3 regions of the Serratia sp. JSRIV002 genome follow, and region 1 is predicted to be linked to each of the others. Evidence: predicted binding sites of a transcription regulator. Region 1 holds the regulator's gene; each other region holds the start of a gene.
The links. Region 1 encodes Fur, which represses iron uptake genes when iron is present. Its sites were predicted from a motif close to ATAATAATGAGAACNACTATCAA; they were not measured.
Positions count from the first base shown of each region.

Region 2: a site for Fur is predicted at 2,418-2,440, ahead of KGP26_RS19930 (isochorismate synthase). Genes of this name have one in related genera too.
Region 3: a site for Fur is predicted at 1,762-1,784, ahead of efeU (iron uptake transporter permease EfeU). Genes of this name have one in related genera too.

Region 1 covers NZ_CP074143.1:1,719,564-1,724,046, reverse strand. Annotated here, with positions in the region: gene ybfE (LexA regulated protein) at 170-457, shown strand; gene fldA (flavodoxin FldA) at 661-1,200, shown strand; gene fur (ferric iron uptake transcriptional regulator) at 1,526-1,972, shown strand; gene KGP26_RS07970 (beta-N-acetylhexosaminidase) at 2,155-4,483, opposite strand, start outside.
Region 2 covers NZ_CP074143.1:4,227,207-4,231,689, reverse strand. Annotated here, with positions in the region: gene entS (enterobactin transporter EntS) at 67-1,335, shown strand; gene fepB (Fe2+-enterobactin ABC transporter substrate-binding protein) at 1,322-2,281, opposite strand; gene KGP26_RS19930 (isochorismate synthase) at 2,476-3,684, shown strand; gene KGP26_RS19925 ((2,3-dihydroxybenzoyl)adenylate synthase) at 3,695-4,483, shown strand, end outside.
Region 3 covers NZ_CP074143.1:3,605,905-3,610,387, reverse strand. Annotated here, with positions in the region: gene putP (sodium/proline symporter PutP) at 155-1,633, shown strand; gene efeU (iron uptake transporter permease EfeU) at 1,872-2,717, shown strand; gene efeO (iron uptake system protein EfeO) at 2,736-3,869, shown strand; gene efeB (iron uptake transporter deferrochelatase/peroxidase subunit) at 3,881-4,483, shown strand, end outside.

The DNA of each region.
Region 1 (4,483 bases):
CTGCTGGGGTAATATGGCGCGCTATAATTTTGCCACCCTGTCCAGGTGTGAAGCTGCGCTTGGCTGGGGGTGAATTTGGGTTAGGGTTTATTGGCCCGAATTGTGTAAATCGAACCGTCTGGAAGCGTAAACCGCTTTTTGATGCAAACTCCCTTGCAGTAGCGCAACAATGGCAAAAGAACAAACGGATCGCACGACGCTGGATCTGTTCGCAGATGAACGCCGTCCAGGGCGCCCGAAAACCAACCCGCTTTCCCGTGATGAACAGCTTAGAATTAATAAGCGTAATCAGCTACGACGGGACAAAGTGCGTGGATTACGGCGTGTAGAGCTGAAAATCAACGCAGACGCGGTAGATGCTCTCAACAAACTGGCCGACCAGCGCAATATCAGCCGCAGCGAATTGATCGAACAAATGCTGTTGGCCCAACTGGCAGAAGAACAGCCAGAACACTGATCTCTGCCGCCGCACGCGCGGCACGGCGTTAAGGATGACGCCAGATCGGTTCCACCTCCGCAGAGGCATCGCATAAACGCGATAAAACCTCAGGGCAAATTTCTGGCATGATACGCATTTACGGCTGAGCAAGCCTGCCCTTGGCAGCGCCTCAGGCCGCGTTTACGCAACACATTCATTTGAATTAAAAGGTTATCTTTACTATGGCTCATGTAGGCATTTTCTTTGGCAGCGACACTGGCAATACCGAAAACATTGCCAAGATGATCCAAAAGACGCTTCAGCAAAAATTCGGCAACGACGTGGCAGAAATCCACGACATCGCCAAAAGCAGCAAAGAAGATCTGGCAGCGTTTGATATCCTGCTGCTCGGTATCCCAACCTGGTACTATGGCGAAGCCCAGTGCGACTGGGATGATTTCTTCCCGACGCTGGAAGACATCGACTTTAACGGCAAGCTGGTGGCGCTGTTTGGCTGTGGCGATCAGGAAGACTACGCGGAATATTTCTGCGATGCGATGGGCACCATCCGCGACATCATTGAACCACGCGGTGCGGCCATCGTCGGCCACTGGCCAACCAAAGGCTACCATTTTGAAGCCTCCAAGGGTCTGGCTGATGATGATCACTTTGTCGGGCTGGCCATTGACGAAGATCGTCAACCTGAGCTGACCAACGAACGTGTAGACGCCTGGGTCAAGCAAATCAGTGAAGAGCTGAGCCTGGCCGAGATCGTCGGCTAAACCTCTGCCTCGGCGGATACGTAGCACATAGTAAGGGCGCCGTAGAGCGCGCCCTTCTGTTATCGGCATCACGGATTAGAGCAATAGAAGCTACAAGTTTGTAACTTCCTACCTCGCCACGGTAGACTGAGATATCGGTTTATCCCATCCATCAAAGCTTTGCATGATTACCCTGTAAACGTGCAAAGATAGGTTTGTTAACAACCGGCGGTTTCTATTTGCAGCAACCGGTTCTATAATGAGACGCAATTAACGCTTTGTGCCAACCGATGCCATAGGCGAGAACGCCTCAACTTGATTAGCATAGTAACAGGACTGAATCCGCATGACTGATAACAACTCCGCATTGAAGAAGGCTGGCTTAAAAGTCACTCTTCCGCGACTCAAAATCCTGGAAGTCTTGCAGGATCCGGCATGCCATCACGTCAGTGCGGAAGATCTGTACAAAAAACTGATAGATATGGGTGAAGAAATTGGCCTGGCCACGGTATACCGTGTGCTGAACCAGTTTGACGACGCAGGTATTGTGACCCGCCACAATTTTGAAGGTGGCAAGTCGGTTTTCGAACTGACTCAGCAGCACCACCACGATCACCTGATTTGCCTGGACTGCGGCAAAGTGATCGAGTTCAGCGACGAATCCATCGAAGTGCGTCAGCGCGATATCGCCAAGCAACACGGTATCAAGCTCACCAACCACAGCCTGTACCTGTACGGCCACTGTGAAACCGGTGATTGCCGCGAGAACGAAACGCTGCACAACAAGAACTGATCCTGGCCCGCCAGAACGCGAAAACCGCCTACACGGCGGTTTTTTTATGCCTAAATGACAGATAAAAAAATCCCCGGACAGGCCCGGGGAAAAATATCCACTCAATTATCACAATTGCAGTTTTCTCTCACCTCGCACTATCTCAGCCCACCTACCGACACGTAGGCGGGCGGAGTTCTCACTTACGCTTTTACTGGCTCGGCACGGCTGAAGCGTTTGCCATCCGGGCTAATCGCGCGGATTTGCACATCTCCCGCTACCGCAGGGCGCGCTTTATCGTCATAACGCTGCCACTGTTTGCCGCCGTCGGTGGAATATTCAATTCCCAGGCCAGGCAGAGCAATATTCGCCTCCAACTTGCCACCGATGATGCGTGCACCAGGGACCGGCAGGCGATAACTCACCCCCGCTTTATCCATCTTGGCCAGCTCACGTTGGCCAATCAGGTTGGCAAAGCGCAGCCAGTCCTGATCCAGGGTTTTGGTATCGACCTGATGGGTTTCGCCACCTTTGTACTCACGGCCAGCTTTGTAATCCTGTTCCCAGCTTGCACGGTGCCATGCACGTTCTGCAAGCGACACGGCACGTGGGTAAATCATGTATTCCATCTGCTGGTCGGTACGTACCACTTCGCTCCACAGCTGGGCGGAAAGACCGTATGCGCCCGGCCATGGTTTATCGCTCTTGGCGGTGAAGTGGTTACCGTCACGGTCCACCGAAGTTTCGGCGTTCTGCGGCAGGTTATTCGGTGCAAAGCTGAAGATCTTCTGCTCGTCGCTGAAACGGGTGCCCCAATAGTAACCGTGCTCGTCCGGGCTGACTTCATACGGGAAGTCCATGTAGACGTAGTCCGGGTTAGAGATCACCACGTCATAACCCTTGTTCGCCCAGTCGTTAGCCGAGTCGAAACCACCCCAGTACAGGGTATCCCAGAAGTTCACCGCCACATGGTTGGTCGCGAAGGCCTTCGAGTCTTTGGCATCTTTCAGGCCGTCCTGCCACGCCTGCATTCTGTCAATGCCGTGTGCTTTCACCAACTGGCTGACTTCCAGACCGAAGTAGCTTGGCAAGTGTTCCATATCTTCCACTTTGCCGTCTTTGATGATGGCCTGGCAAACCTGCGACTTGGCCCACGGCTTGTCTTCTTTGCTCAGATCGAGGATGCCCTTGCCCGCTTCCGGGTTTTTCACGTCGGTATAGCCAGCGCCCAGACGGATGTTCTTCGCTTCGTCCCCACCAAAGTGCCAGGTTTTCAGCGGCTGACCGGCCTCTTTGTGCATCTGGGCCACTTCACCAATCACTTTGTCCACGAAGTTTTTGGACGAATCCAGGCATGGGTTCAGGTAGCTCTGGCGGTTGAAGTATTGCACCGAGGTGGTGTTGGAGGTATCGGTCGGATCCACCAGGCGGAACTCGTTGGCTTCTTTCTCTTTCCCTTCGGCAAGCAGTTTCTTGTAGCGAGCTTCCATGGAAATAATCGCCGCACGGGCGTGCGCCGGCATGTCGATCTCAGGGATCACTTCAATCTGGCGTGCCTGAGCATATTTAACGATGTCGATATAGTCCTGACGGGAGAAGAAGCCACCGTGCGGTGCCGGGCCAGAGCCATATTGTGGCATCAGGCAGGTGGTCTCGCTCAGGTCATGACAACGCTGGCCTCCCACTTCGGTCAACTCAGGCAGGCCAGGGATCTCAATGCGCCAACCTTCGTCATCGGTCAGGTGGAAGTGGAATTTGTTCAGCTTGTAGGCTGCCATTTGATCCAGCAGGCGTAATACGGCGTCTTTTTGGTGGAAGTTACGCGCCACGTCCAGGAAGATGCCGCGGTATTGGAAGCGCGGTGCATCTTTGGCATCCAGCGTCGCGATCTTCTTGCTGCCATCCGAAGGGATTAACGACAGGATGGATTGCAGACCATAGAACACCCCAGTCTGATCGAAACCGACGATCTCGGCACCTTTCTCGCCGATCTTCAGCTGGTAGGCACCAGGCACGGCCTGATCGCCTTTGAATGCCGCTGGCTTGATATCCGTCTTGATTGGATAACCGTTCGCCTGGCTCTCAATGCCCAGCAGTGCAAAACGCTCGGCTGCGGCATCTGCCGCTGGCTTGGTCAAGGCGCTCAGTTCCAGCGCCACGCCTTTGCTCAGGTCAATATCCTTAGCATGGACTTTAACTTCCATCGGGGTTGGGATGATTTGCCCACGCAGCGATGCCATCGGCAACACTTTCAGATCCTGGTTCTTGGTGAAGCGGCTTTCCGGCACCATCAGAATGTTGTTGTCATCCTTGGTACGCTTCCACTGGTCGCCGGTGAACGGGGCAACAAACTGGTGAACATCTTCCGTATCGGTATTCGACAGGATCTTCGGCTGAGCATCGCCGGAAGTGGCATACCAGCGCGGCAGGAAGTCGGTGCGGAACAGCTGCCAGTATTCAGCGATAATCGGGATTTCCACCGCCTGATTGGCCGGGAAGCTGGTGAATTTGTCCGTCGGTTCCAGCTTATAC
Region 2 (4,483 bases), 2.5 Mb from region 1:
TGAGCCTCTCGAATATCGTGTCGTTGTTTGTGGAAGATCAAGGATATAAGTTGTGGTGATAACAAAATGAATAAACCCTCTATTTTGCTCGATTTTAGCCTGCTTAGGACCAACCCCGCTTTTCGTGCCGTATTCTGCGCCCGTTTTATTTCGATCCTGGCATTGGGCCTGATGGCGATCGCCATTCCGGTGCAGATCCAGGCGCTGACTGGGTCAACTCTGTTGGTTGGGCTTGCGGTGACCCTGGCGGGCGGCGGAATGTTTGCCGGTTTGCTGATGGGCGGGGTGCTGGCCGATCGCTATGAACGCCGTCGGTTGATCCTGTTTGCGCGCTCAACCTGCGGTGTGGGCTTTCTGGGGTTGTGCCTCAATGCTGCGCTGCCTGCACCTTCGCTAACGGCGATTTATCTGCTAGCGGTATGGGACGGATTTTTTGGTGCGGTAGGCGTGACGGCGTTGCTGGCGGCGACACCGGCGATCGTTGGCCGTGAGAATATCGTGCAGGCCGGGGCCATCAGCATGCTGACCGTACGCTTTGGGTCGATCCTGTCTCCCGCTATCGGCGGGTTGGTGATCGCTGGGGCAGGTATCAGCTGGAACTATGCGCTGGCGGCCTTGGGGACGCTGATCACTTTGATCCCGCTATTAAAATTGCCTCAGTTGCCACCACCACCGCAGCCGCGTGAACATCCGTTGCGGGCGCTGATCGGCGGCTTCACCTTCCTGTTCCAGAACAAGGTGATTGGCATGGTGGCGCTGATTGGTGCGTTGATGACCATGGCCAGCGCGGTGCGCGTGTTATATCCGGCCATCTCCGGTATGTGGCAGGTCACTACCCAGAGCCTGGGGATCATGTATGCGGCGGTGCCATTAGGGGCGGCGATTGGCGCATTTACCAGTGGCCGGGTGGCTCAGGTGGCGCGGCCGGGCTGGATGATGTTGATAACGGCGATAGCGGCTTTCGTGGCCGTGGGGCTGTTTGGCCTGATGCCTTGGTACGGTATGGCGCTGTTGTGCCTGGTGGTGTTTGGCTACCTCAGCGCGCTGAACTCGCTGCTGCAATATGGCCTGATACAGAACCTGACGCCGGACGCGTTTCTGGGCCGGATTAACGGCCTGTGGACCGCGCAGAACGTTGTAGGGGATGCGCTTGGTGCCTTGCTGCTCGGCGCGATGGGGGCATTTATGCTGCCAGCGATGAGCTCTACCAGCTTCGGTTTTGGTGCGGCGCTGCTGGCCGTGGTGCTGGCGTTTGCCATGCGTGGTTTGCGCAACGTGAGCATGGGCGGGCAGAGCGATAAACTCCAACCCGCCGTTGCGGCTACGGAGAAATAAACAGCTTTTCCAGACGCGTCAGCAAGTTGCTGGCGCTGTAATAATCCAGGCGGAAGGTGTCGTTCCCCAATGGGTAAACCCGCTTATTCTCCACCGCTGGCAGATGAGCCAGGAAACTGTTGCTCATCAGCCGCTGTGCATCACTTTCATCGTTGGCGAATAACAGCAGCGTTTGCCCATTCAAGCCTTCTGCCAGGTTTTCACCGCCAAGTTGGACGATATCTTTACGCGCCCCTTGGCTGGTGCTGGCGTTGAGTTTTGGTGGCAAAGTGGCCAGGGTAAAGCCTAGCTGTTGCAGCAGTTGCCCTTGGGATGAGTCTGCGGTCCACAGGTTGGCATTCTTGCCATCGCTGCGAAATACCAGTGCCGTTATGGGCTGTGGTGGCAATGTCATCTGCTGTTTCAGCGTTTTCTCACGGCGATCAAACTCGCTGACGATCTTCTCCGCTTGTGCTTCATGGCCGGTCGCTACGCCGAGGATGTTGGCCAGTTCCTGCCAGCTTTTATCGTCGTAGTTCACCACCAGCACCGGAGCGATGGCCGACAGCTGATCGTACAGGCGCACCGCAGAATCGGCCCCGGTAGCGGACATCACAATCAGGTCAGGTGCCTCACCGGCGATTGCCTCGGCGTTGGGTTCACCAATATATAACCGCTTCACTCCACGTTTGGCCGCAATCTCTCCCCACTGGTGGAAAAAGCCCTGCCGATCCGATAGCCGGTTGTTTGGGCTGGTGGCTCCGCTGGCGATCACCGGAGCGTCGATCGCCAACAGCGTACCGGTGACCGTCACGCTGGTGGAGACGATGCGCTGTGGAGGTTGTTTAAGGGTGATAACGCCGTGTGAGGTTTCGATACTGCGCGGCCAGGCTTGAGTCTCGGCTTGGGCAACGCTCAACGCCAGCAGGCCAAACAGCGCCAGGCTGAGCCGCAGGGGGATTGACATCGGTGAGATCCTTTTAATCCGAATGATTATCATTCATTGGTCATAAACCACCAAGTTTACCCCTTAATGTGGGTTAGCAGAAGAGGTTACGTTTATTGACATGGTCAGTTCTGGCAGGTACTTTATCGCGGATGCAATACAAATGATAATCATTATTATATTGGTTATTGTTAATGAAACAAGAGGAAGTACCTATGGACGTAGCCGTTAAGGGCGCTGCGCAAAAGGACCTGCAACAGGGTGTAGATCTGGCACAGGCCGCCACAATATCCCCGACTTCAGGTTTCTTTTTTACCTCGCCTTTTCGCAGTCTGAGCACCCAGGGATGCTTTGCCCGCATCACCTTGCCAGCGGTGGATGGCGATGACCTGCAGGGCCAATTCCAGCAGGCGATACAGCAGACATTTGCGCAGGCCCGCAAGGCAGGCATCAAGGATCCGCTGCTGTGCGGCGCAATCCCTTTCGATACTCGTCAACCCTCGTCACTGTTTATCCCGCAACAGACGCAATGGTTCGAACGTGAAACCCTGCTGACCAGCTTAGCGCCTGCTGCTGGACCGATCCCTGAGATTGTCCGCCAAACCGAGTTGCCAGCGCAGCCGCAGTTTATGCAGATGGTTAGCGATGCCGTGCAGGCAACTAGCGGTGATCGATTGGATAAGGTCGTGCTCGCCCGCCTGTTGGACATTGAAACCAGCAAGCCGGTAGACCACGCAGCGCTGATGGCGCGCATCATTGCCCAGAATCCGCACGGCTTCCATTTCCACGTGCCGCTGGCAGAGGGGGCATTGGTGGGAGCCAGCCCGGAGCTGCTGCTGCGTAAATTTGGCGACCAGTTCCATTCCAACCCGCTGGCGGGTTCGGCTCGGCGCGAAAGCGATCCGCTGCAGGATCGGGCCGTCAGCGAACAACTGTTGGTTTCGGGTAAAGACCGCTATGAACACCAGATCGTGACCGAAGGCATGCGCCAGGTCTTGGCTGGGCGTTGCAGTCATTTGCATATTCCCGCAACCCCTGAACTGCTCAGTACCACCACGCTGTGGCATCTTTCGACGCCAATCGACGGTGAAGTGGCCGACCGGGCAGAGAATGCCCTGTCGCTGGCCTGCCTGTTGCACCCTACGCCGGCATTATGCGGTACCCCAACGCTGGCAGCTCGCGATCTCATCGAACAGCTTGAGCCGTTTGACCGGCAGCTGTTTGGTGGCATCGTCGGCTGGTGTGACGCCGAGGGCAACGGAGAATGGGTCGTCACCATCCGTTGCGGCACCGTGAAGGGTAATCAGGTACGCCTGTTTGCCGGTGCGGGCATCGTGCAGGACTCTTCCCCGCAGTCCGAATGGCACGAAACTGGTACCAAACTCAGCACCATTCTGCGTGCGTTTGGCCTTAATCAAGGATAGAGAGTCCCCCATGACTATTGCTTTTACCCCCTGGCCTGAAGAGTTCGCGCGCCGTTACCGCGAACGCGGCTATTGGATCGATCGACCGTTGACCGACATCTTGGCCCGTCAGGCAGATAACGACGCTATTGCCATGATCGACCCGCAACGCAGCTTAAGCTATCGCCAACTGGAACAGCTTTCCGATCGTCTAGCCGCCGCCCTGTTACGGCGCGGGCTACAATCCGGTGATACTGCGTTGGTTCAACTAGGCAACGTGGTTGAATTCTATGTGGTGTTCTTTGCCCTGTTGAAAATCGGCGTGGTGCCGGTGAATGCCCTGTTCAGCCATCAACGTAGCGAACTGAACGCCTATGCCAGTCAAATCAAGCCTGCGCTGCTGATTGCCGATCGCGAACATGCCCTGTTCGCGCAGGAGCCGTTCCTGGATACGTTCAGAGAACAGCATCCTTCGCTACGGGTGGTTGGGCTGCGTAATCAGGCCGAAGGTGAACAGGCGTTGGCTGCTTGGCTGGAAGAGGATCCAGGTGCTTTTGAACCGACGCCAACGGCCGCCGATCGGGTGGCGTTTTTCCAGCTTTCCGGTGGCAGCACCGGTACGCCGAAGCTGATCCCGCGCACCCATAACGATTATTACTACAGCATTCGCCGCAGCGTAGAGATTTGCCGTTTTGACAGTGCTACCCGCTATCTGTGTGCGTTGCCGGTGGCCCACAACTATCCAATGAGTTCTCCGGGCGTGTTGGGGGTGTTTTACGGTGCCGGGCTGGTGGTATTTGCCAGCGATCCTGCGGCTGCC
Region 3 (4,483 bases), 1.9 Mb from region 1:
AAACGTTGTTTATCCGCCACCATCGCAATGCGCCCCGTTCCGGCGCGTGGCGGGTGAAATTACTGACATAAAAATACCCGATAACTTTCAAGAGGCTGCTAACATACGGCGGCTTGAAAGGGAGAAGGGAATAAAAAGTGGAGAGTTTGAAATAATGAACACACCTATGCTGGTGACCTTCGTGGTCTACATCCTTGGGATGGTGGTGATCGGCCTGCTGGCCTATCGGGCCACCAACAACTTTGACGACTACATTCTGGGGGGCCGCAGCCTGGGCAGCGTGGTAACCGCGCTCTCTGCCGGGGCATCCGATATGAGCGGCTGGCTGCTGATGGGCTTACCGGGCGCGATTTTCCTCTCCGGGATTTCTGAGAGCTGGATCGCCATCGGGCTGACCATCGGTGCCTACCTGAACTGGAAGCTGGTGGCAGGACGGTTACGCGTCCATACCGAAGCCAACAACAACGCCTTGACGCTGCCGGATTATTTCACCAGCCGTTTTGAAGATAACAGCAAACTGCTGCGGGTGATTTCCGCCATCGTGATCCTGGTGTTCTTCACCATCTATTGTGCTTCCGGCATTGTGGCCGGTGCGCGCCTGTTTGAAAGCACCTTCGGTATGACCTACGCCACCGCGCTGTGGGCCGGGGCGGCCGCCACTATCCTGTATACCTTTATTGGCGGGTTTCTGGCGGTCAGTTGGACCGATACCGTGCAGGCCAGCCTGATGATTTTTGCGCTGATCCTCACTCCGGTGATTGTGATCTTCGCCGTGGGCGGCATCGACAGTTCGATGTTGGTGATCGCGGCTAAAAACCCGGCCAATCTGGATATGATGAAAGGGCTGAATCTGGTAGCGATCCTGTCGTTGCTGGGCTGGGGTCTGGGCTACTTTGGGCAGCCGCATATTCTGGCGCGCTTTATGGCGGCGGACTCCCACCGCACCATCCGTAGCGCTCGCCGCATCAGTATGACCTGGATGATCCTCTGCCTGGCGGGGACCATTGCGGTTGGCTTCTTCGGCATTGCTTACTTTGCCAATAACCCGGATCAAGCGGGCAATGTGACGCAAAACGGCGAGCGGGTGTTTATCGAACTGGCCATGTTGCTGTTTAACCCATGGATTGCCGGGATCCTGCTGTCGGCCATTCTGGCGGCGGTAATGAGCACCTTGAGCTGTCAGCTGCTGGTTTGTTCGAGTGCGATCACCGAAGACCTGTACAAAGCCTTCTTGCGCAAAGGAGCCAGCCAGCGTGAGCTGGTGTGGGTAGGGCGTGCGATGGTGCTGGTGGTAGCGCTGGTGGCGATTGCCCTGGCGGCTAACCCGGAGAACCGCGTGCTGGGTCTGGTAAGCTATGCCTGGGCCGGTTTTGGTGCCGCATTTGGCCCGGTGGTGCTGATCTCGGTACTGTGGTCGCGTATGACCCGTAACGGCGCACTGGCCGGTATGCTGGTTGGGGCGATCACCGTGATCGTCTGGAAGCAGTACGCCTGGCTGGATCTGTATGAAATCATTCCAGGCTTTGTGTTTGGCTGTATCGCCATCGTGGTGGTTAGCCTGATGGGCCGCCAGCCTTCGGCAACTATCACCAAACGTTTTGATCTGGCAGAAGCCGAGTTCAAAACGGTCTAAATCCGCCTTAATCTCTCCCCGGCAATCGGGGAGAGATCTGCTTTTCTCCTCACGACTCTCATCAAGCTGTAACAACTAGCGACATTTGATTAATAAAAATCACACTTCCGCCTCTTGTTTTTCTTTTCAGTAGAATGATAATCACTATCGTTCTGGTTTACTTTTCTTTACATTGCCGCAGCCTGGTTACTCAGCGCCAGCGGCTGACTACAAACGCCTTTTCAGGGGTTAATATTCTATGTTTGTTCCTTTCCTTATCATGTTCCGTGAGGGGCTGGAGGCTGCGCTGATCGTCAGTTTGATCGCCAGCTATCTGAAGCGGACTCAACGCGGTCAATGGCTTGGTGTGGTATGGATTGGGGTAATCGTCGCCGTTGCTCTGTGCCTGGCGCTAGGTATCTTCATCAATGAAACCACCGGCGAGTTTCCGCAAAAACAGCAAGAGCTGTTCGAAGGGCTGGTAGCGGTGGTGGCGGTGTGCATCCTGACCTATATGGTGTTCTGGATGCGCAACGTTTCTCGCTCGGTGAAGGTGCATCTTGAAGAGGCGATCGATAACGCCCTCAACTCGAGTAAAAGGCAAGGGTGGGCGTTGGTGGCGATGGTGTTTTTTGCCGTTGCCCGTGAGGGGCTGGAGTCGGTGTTCTTTCTGTTGGCTGCGTTTCAGCAGGATGTGGGCATTGCCGCGCCTATCGGTGCGATGCTCGGGCTGGCGTGCGCCATCGTGGTGGGCATGCTGATCTATTGGGGCGGTATCAAACTGCACCTGGCCAAGTTCTTCAAATGGACCAGCCTGTTTATTCTGTTCGTGGCTGCGGGCCTGGCCGCCGGGGCGATCCGTGCCTTCCACGAGGCTGGACTGTGGAACCACTTCCAGGACATCGCGTTCGACCTCAGCAACCAGCTATCCACGCATTCACTGCTGGGCACCCTGTTAGAGGGAGTGTTCGGCTATCAGGAAGCGCCGTCGGTCAGCGAAGTGGCGGTCTATTTCCTGTATCTGATCCCTGCTCTGATTTTCTTTTTCCTGCCGCAGCGTACGGAATCCTCTGCGATCCCGGCGCAACGCAAGACACATCACTAATTTACTAGGGAATCCCGTATGTCTACTCCGTTATTTCGCCGCAAGGCATTGCATGCCGCATTACTGGCCGTTCCTGCTTTCGCGCTGAGCCTCAACGCGCTGGCGGCGGATATCCCTCGAGTTTTGGTGACCGTTAACGACAAACAGTGTGAGCCGATGCAGTTGACCCTGCCCGCCGGTAAAACCCAGTTTGTGGTGCATAACACCAGCCAGAAGAACCTGGAGTGGGAAATCCTCAAAGGCGTGATGGTGGTGGAAGAGCGTGAAAATATCGCGCCAGGTTTCACCCAGAAAATGACGGCAAACCTCGAGCCGGGTGAATACGACATGACCTGTGGGCTGCTGAGCAATCCGAAAGGCAAGCTTGTCGTCACGGCTGCGGGTGCGGTAGCTGATGGCAAACCGAATGTGATGGATCTGGTTGGCCCGATTGCCGAATATAAAGTCTATGTCACCAAGGAAGTTGAAGGGCTGGTCAAGCAGACCAAGCTGTTCACCGATGCGATCAAAGCCGGTGATGTGGCCCAGGCCCGCAAGCTTTATGCGCCAACCCGTCAGCACTACGAGCGTATCGAACCGATTGCCGAGCTGTTCTCCGATCTGGACGGCAGCATCGACGCCCGTGAAGACGACTATGAGAAAAAAGCCGAAGATCCGAAATTCACCGGCTTCCACCGTCTGGAGAAAGCGCTGTTTGCCGATAACACCACCAAGGGCATGAATGAGTATGCCGATGGTCTCTATAAAGACACGCTGGAATTGCAAAAACGCATCGGTGAACTGACCTTCCCGCCAAGTAAAGTGGTGGGTGGCGCTGCTGGCCTGATTGAAGAAGTGGCGGCCAGCAAGATCAGCGGTGAAGAGGATCGCTACAGCCGTACCGACCTGTGGGATTTCCAGGCCAACGTTGATGGCGCCCAGAAGATTGTCAACCTGTTGCGTCCGCTATTGGAAAAGGCCAACCAGCCACTGCTGGCCAAGATCGACGCCAACTTTAAAACCGTCGACACCATCCTGGCTAAATACAAGACCGCAGAGGGTTACGAGTCTTACGAGAAGCTGACTACCGCGGATCGCAATGCGATGAAAGGGCCGATCACTACGCTGGCAGAAGACCTGTCACAGCTGCGTGGCGTGCTGGGTCTGGATTAAGGCTGAGCATGATGAACAACAAGACCGGCCCGCATAACGGGCCGTTTCCTCAAGATGAGCAGGCCGCTTCGCCTTCGCGTAGGCGGTTGTTGCAGGGTTTGGGCATGATGGGCGGTGCTCTGGCGTTGGCGGGGCCATCCCTGGCGCGGGCAGCAGAAGAGCCACTGGCTACCTCGCAGGACGAACGCTGGCAAAAACAACCGTTCTACGGCCAGCACCAAGCCGGTATTTTGACGCCGCAGCAAGCGGCCATGATGCTGGTGGCTTTCGACGTATTGGCGACCAACAAGCAGGATCTTGAACGGCTATTTCGCCTGTTGACCAGCCGTATCGCTTTCCTCACCAGCGGCGGTAAGGCTCCGGAGGTCGATCCCAAGCTGCCACCGTTGGATTCGGGCATTATGGGGCCAGAGATCTACCCCGATAATCTGACCATCACCGTTTCCGTTGGCACCTCGCTGTTTGATGAGCGCTTTGGCTTACAGGCGCAGAAACCGCTGCACCTGCAAACCATGACGCGTTTCCCCAACGATTCACTTGATGCTGCCCTGTGTCATGGTGACCTGCTGCTGCAAATCTGTGCCAATACCAATGAAACGGTGATCCACGCGCTG